2 regions of the Paenibacillus sp. 1182 genome follow, and region 1 is predicted to be linked to the other one. Evidence: riboswitches for the same ligand, from Rfam matches in the RefSeq annotation. Region 1 holds a riboswitch; the other holds the start of a gene.
The links. Region 1 has a riboswitch for FMN ahead of JOD82_RS15745 (DMT family transporter). Riboswitches for the same ligand answer to the same signal wherever they lie in the genome.
Positions count from the first base shown of each region.

Region 1 (3,193 bases):
TATGGCGTCAGCCGGTTTTTTGCCTGTCTTGTTAAAGGCTGTTCCAGTCCCAGATACAACTTTATGTTCAGAATCAACAATAATGAGTCCTCCGCGTTCACCAATCTTAACAGACTGCAGACTTTCACCCATCTTGTCCAGATTCAAAGCCAATGCAACAGCTCCTTCACCGTCCTCCAGCGTTCCCGATATATTAACGACTAAATTCCCTGTCGTGACGCTGGCAACTGGAACACCGACGAATACTTTGCCCTTTTCCAGCATCGCATTTTTGTACCATTTTCTCTCTCGGGGGTCATAATCGGCCTCCTGTTTTTTCGGTGAACGTATGTATTGCCCTTTCGCATTACCGAGAAGCGCGGCATCTAGCTCGGGATGAGCCTTGACGATGACATCCAACTTTTTCTGAAGGGCCTCTTGGTTGGTACCAATGGAATCAGAATTGATTTCAGTGGTAAGCACGTCCAGGTCTTTCATAATAGGCGCTACATACTGATTGACATTGCTCCGGATCAAATACAGATTCGTGTATACGGAACCGCCCATTTGCTGACTGAGTTGTGTTGTAGCCCCCTGATAGGAAAAGTACCCGATAAGTACGCTCGGAATCAATAACACAGCTAAAAAAGATATTATTAATCTTGTCCTCATTAAATAAAACTGCTTGAGAAACCTGTTCCACCACGGAACTGTTTGTTTTGTTTTAGTCATAGCTCTTGCTCCTCTGTGTCTGATGATCACTACATTCTTTTATTCGACAGAAACCGACTAATTTTATAGATGTAATCTTTGAGAAACGAAGAATAATTACATGTTTTAGACACTTTTTCTGAAAGATAGGTCTAAAGTGCTATATTTTATATGAATACGAATACATAAAAAAGCCAAATCGGAGATGCAAAAGCATCTTCACGATTTGGCTTGGGTGAGTCATGAAAGGGACGTTGAACTGTTAATTTTTTTGCTGACGTGAAATCATAAAGAGCGTAATCCAGATGAGCATAAAACCAGTCAATTGCGCTACAGTGACAATTTGCTGAAAGGCGATCCAGTTAATCACGACACCAACCATGGGAAAGCTCAGTTCTGCCATCGTAGCATAAGACGCTTTGGTCGTACTTAAGCCTTTGTAATACAGCAGCAAGCTGAGAAGACCCGGAAGCAATGCCTGCAATAGCAGATTGATAATCACAGCTGCGCCCGCCCATGTACCGGCAGGCATATTCCATGGCGCATGCTCTACAGAGGTGAGGACAATCAGCAGAGGGAGCGCCACCATGAAGCGGAGGGAGGTTACTGTTTCATATTTCATTGAACGAAGCAAGTAACTTCCCATGACTGTCGAACCGCCCCACAGAACTGCTGCACCGAGTGCAAGCAGACTACCAACCTGAACAAAATCACGAACATGTCCGAAGGGGAGCGACCAACCGAAGGTCAGAAGATACGTCCCGAACAGAGCGACGACAATTAATAATCCAAAATGACGCGGCAACATTTCCTTCAAAATAATACGGGCTAGAACAATAGCGACCAAGGGTTGAAGCTTCTGGAGTAAGAGTACAGCATTCAAATCACCATTGCTGAGTGCCATAGTGAAAATCACGCTGGCCAGAGCCGAGCCGCCCCACGAGACGAATAAAATAGCGAAAACTTGACGAAGCCGTACCGCTTTGAGTTCCTCACGATGCTTCCATAGCATCGGTGTCAGAGCGAGGAAGAGCAGCACATGCTCCATAAGTACAATTTGTGTTGAAGTAAATGACTTTAGCAAAATAATACGAAAAAGCGGGTCTGCGCCCCACAAGGCTGCTCCAATTGCGACCAGCCAAAAACCGCTTTTCATGTGGGAGCTACGATCAAAACCTTTGGATGTTAGTACAGTAGAAGATTGACTCATACTCAATTAGCTCCTTGCGAATACAGGACCGGTGGCACAAAAACCCCCGTCCATGGCGAAAGGCCATGCAAGACGGGGGTTGATCAAATAAACTTGCCGCTTTATGCAAGTTAAATGAAGTTGCTGCAAAACTAATAACGCAGTATTCATCCACTTCGCGGCATGTTGATATTTCGATCTTCTTCCATCCGGACTTTACCGTCGGCTTTGGCATCTCACCAAATCAGTCCGTATCCTGTTGCCAGATACAGAGTCGCGGGCTTAGCTCCATGAGCCATACCGCCGGTTGGGAATCTCACCCTACCCCGAAGATCCTTATTCCGTTTTTAATTTCTCCTATAGGATATACCTGTTTTAGAATGAAGTCCAGTGAAAAATGTGTGTATATCTAACAATGATTTTCATCTGTTTTTTGAAAGCGCTCTACGAAATTACATATTACGAGGTAATATCCTTATACTCAATACGTCGAATCGCCGCATAAGCCACAAGCATTCCTAGTAGAGAGAAGCCAATTTGCACGGGGGCTATGGAGCTAAGTGTAGCGCCGTTATTATTGGAGAAAAGCAATGCTACAATCAGGATTGAGGTCACAATGGTGGTGGGTACAGAGTATCTTCGCATCCCCATATACAGCGGAACCAATCCCATAAAGCTGGCAGCAACGGCATTGATCAGCGTCCGTGCTGATTGTTGGCCCAGTATGGATAGAGTAAGGTTATCCGGTACAATCAAGACAAACTGGTTGAGTAGATGAATAGCAGCCGTAATGATTATTTCCGAAATAATAATAGACAAGAACGTAAACAGCAGCACAACCAAGAGCTTGGCGATCATCAGCTTTTGACGGTGAATCGGATACATAAACAAGATCGTAATCGATTTGGATTTAAATTCTCCGACGATAAAGCGGCATAGCAAAACGGAGGAAAATACAATAAATGTTGCTCTCACAAAATTGTCTATTAGATCCAGGAGTTGAGTGTACTGTGTGAATTCGGGTATTCCTTCACTTTGACTGTCCAGCGCGATAATACAGAGCAGCCCAAGAATGCATGCATTGGCGATCAGTGCTGAACGGATATAACCCGCCAGATGAAATTTTTTCAGCTCCAACTGCATCAATTTAAGCATGGAGATCACCTCCGTTTAACAGGCGCAAAAAGTAGTCTTCCAGTGTGCTGCTTTTCTGATGAATGGAATCCACTTCTATATCATTTAAAATGAGCGTCTTCGTAATTTGTTTCTGCGGTACATTTGAATCGTAAATACGTATACTCTGTTCATTGAGTA
Region 1 covers NZ_JAFICR010000007.1:140,473-143,665, reverse strand. Annotated here, with positions in the region: gene JOD82_RS15750 (methyl-accepting chemotaxis protein) at 1-711, opposite strand, end outside; gene JOD82_RS15745 (DMT family transporter) at 953-1,900, opposite strand; FMN riboswitch at 2,073-2,217, opposite strand; gene JOD82_RS15740 (hypothetical protein) at 2,339-3,034, opposite strand; gene JOD82_RS15735 (ABC transporter ATP-binding protein) at 3,027-3,193, opposite strand, start outside.

Region 2 (3,193 bases), on a different contig from region 1:
AACCCAGGCTACATCAATTTCATCTTCCTGTGCACCATGTCGTTGAAGTGCGTCAATTGCACCGCTTAACAGCTTGCTCGTAATAAACTCATTAAATCTGCCCACCACAATACCATATTTTAAACCGTTCGATACAAGATTACCTTCTAGAAAACGTGCCATATTAATCAACCTCTCTTAATTTAAATTATTTACAATGACAAACGGCGGCGGTAGTCCACCAAATGCTGAATACTGATCAGTTTCAATTGATGTCGCTTGGCGACCACTGCCAGATCAGGCAGGCGGGCCATTGAGCCATCTTCCTTTATAATTTCACAAATGACTCCAGCAGGCTTGAAGCCACTGAGTCGAGCCAGATCAACAGCCGCCTCCGTGTGACCAGCACGCTGCAAGACACCCCCATCGCGAGCAATCAGCGGGAACATGTGACCAGGCTTGCGGAAATCACTTCCTGTGACTGCTTCGTCTGCCAAGGCGCGTACAGTCAAGGAGCGCTCGGCCGCTGAAATCCCCGTTGTTGTCTCCATATGATCTACCGATACCGTAAAGGCAGTACCGTGGAAATCTGTATTTTGCTCTACCATAGGATGCAATTCCAAGGCCTCGGCTCTTTGTCGTGTGATCGGCACACAGACCAACCCGCGACCTTCTGTAATCATGAAATTAATGACCTCAGGCGACGCTTTTTCAGCCAAAGCGATAAAATCGCCTTCATTTTCGCGCTGTTCATCATCCACTACAATAACGACTTTACCGTTTTTCAAGTCCTCCAACGCTTCTTCGATGGAATCCAAACGAATCTCTTCGTCATGTTCCAACTCGCCATGCTCTATGACGTTTGCCATTGCACTTGTTTGGCTACCTCTATCCATAACACTTTCCTCCTCATGTCTTAGCCACGAATGCTCCTAAACAGGCTTACCATTCAATATCAGGCAAAACCGTGTTTCGCCAAATAGTCCAAACTGAGAGGAGCTTCTTCTACTCTCTCCGCCTCCGCTGCACCTCTGTAACTTAAAAGCTGTTCTACATATTTGCCCAAAATATCGCATTCGATATTGACGGTATCCCCCTCACGTTTGCCTTGTAAGGCCGTTTCGGATAAGGTGTGGGGAATAATGGATACGGCAAAGGTCTCTCCCGTACGCTGTGCGACTGTGAGGCTTATACCATCAATTGTGATTGACCCTTTGAGAAGAATATATTTAAATAATGTTTGATTTTTAGGCTCAATTTCGTACACCACTGCATTCTGGTCTGATGTCACCCCGCGAATCGTTCCCGTCCCGTCCACATGTCCTTGCACGATATGTCCTCCGAACCTTCCACTCGCCACCATCGCTCGCTCCAGATTGACTCGGCTGCCGGATCTCAACTCTTTCAGATTAGTGCTACGAAAGGTTTCCGGCATCACATCAACCTTAAAGTCTTTCGTACCGATCTGTATCGCCGTCAGGCAAACGCCATTCACTGAGACACTGTCTCCTATTTTTAAATCGCCCAACACCACGGAACCCGAAATCCCCAGCACCATCGCTTCACCGCTTTTGGAAATGGTTTGAATACGACCCACTTCCTCGACCAATCCGGTAAACATGCCTTCACTCCTTTCCACTACATCTCAGTTTATCCCTAATTCATCAGCTATAAGCGCAAAAAACCCCCAGTTCGGATTCAATCCGTCATGGGGGTGATGAGAGTCACATTTGTAGTATACAAGCGCAGTTCATATGCATCTTAAGACGACATGAAATCATAGGTTTGCCAATAGAAAGCATGACTGAGGATACAGCCAAATACGCTCAGAACACCCATCAAAAGAAAGCTATCGCCCGATGCCATCCTACAACGAAATAAGCCGTACGCACAATTGGGTATGCTAAAAATCGGCACATGTCACGTCATGTGCATGCGCTTCGTATCCTTCTCCCATCCAGACTATACTGTCGGTCCCGGATTTGCACCAGGTCCACCTTCTGCTGATCATTCAGCATCCGGGTCACGGACTAAGCCATGCTGTTTCTCACAAAAACGATCCACAAACATGTCATCACCGCCGGTGGGGAATTTCGCCCCGCCCCGAAGGATCTTGCTCTTATTCAGTTGAATTAACATTAAACTTGTTACGTATATTAGCACCGACTTCTAAAAAAAGCAAGTTATCAAATAGAAGCTCCTGCTTTGGTTTTGACATATTGGCTGGAGAGTTCTTCAAACCAGGTTTTATCGTTCATATGAAGCGCCAAGTCAATCAGATCGGCCAGTTCCTCGACTCCCAGCTCTGTTGCATGATCAAAGGTAATTACGGCTGAAGCAACCGGTCCTCGCCCTTCCTCAGAACATGCTTCATAATCCAGTCGTACATCAACATGTCCGTCAATAAACTCGCATTTTAGAAAATAAATAATTTCGCACATTAAAATGGGGCGTACTTGTGTTTCTAACACGCAATCCATCACCTTGGCAGAATAATGCTGGTTCGTCAGCGTAAATTTGTGTTCTGTCGCTGCCAGCGAGGTCCGTCCAAAATCATCCGTAAACTTGAGTTCCACTGGCTTGATGTTCATAACCTTAGGGATTTGCTTCTTTATAATTTCGATTATTTCAACTGTATTCAGCTTAATCATTACCTGCACCTCATTGCATCTTAAAATTCAGAAGAAAACTTTTTAACGTGCCTCTTATAGGCCTCCACTCCTATATCGGAAATCATTACCTGTTTTTTTATGCTTCAACCCATAAACGACAAAAAAGATTCTTTGCGCAATAAGCGCAAAGAATCTTGATCGAGCCACTACAGTAACAGCGGCTAACAATGTTAATCGATGATTATGCAAAAAACAGGATTATAGCTCTGAAATTTCATGTTTCTTTTTCAGGATAGTCCAGCGACGCTCAATCTCCTGTTCAAAGGTCGCCAGCGTAGCCTCCTCCTTAATAAGATGCTTCGTTTTACCCATTAATTTCAGCCATTCAGCAGCTGGAATTCGTTTTCCTTTGTCCTCCGGATTGTACGTAATCGTCGTACTGCCTTGCTCTATTTCGTACAAAGGAAAGAAACAGGACTCGACTGCGGCGCCCACAATGCTGGTACCCAGTCTGTCTTCGGATTTCCAATTCAGCGGACAGGCGCACAGGATTTTACCATAGGCCGTACCCACGTTGTTTGCATACCATTGAGCCTTGGCTG
Region 2 covers NZ_JAFICR010000001.1:130,371-133,563, reverse strand. Annotated here, with positions in the region: gene ribH (6,7-dimethyl-8-ribityllumazine synthase) at 1-162, opposite strand, end outside; gene ribB (3,4-dihydroxy-2-butanone-4-phosphate synthase) at 192-875, opposite strand; gene ribE (riboflavin synthase) at 935-1,600, opposite strand; FMN riboswitch at 1,921-2,094, opposite strand; gene JOD82_RS00650 (IDEAL domain-containing protein) at 2,166-2,630, opposite strand; gene JOD82_RS00645 (thiamine pyrophosphate-dependent enzyme) at 2,850-3,193, opposite strand, start outside.
Region 2: it holds a riboswitch for FMN, as region 1 does, so the genes downstream of both, ribE (riboflavin synthase) here and JOD82_RS15745 (DMT family transporter) in region 1, are expected to answer to the same signal.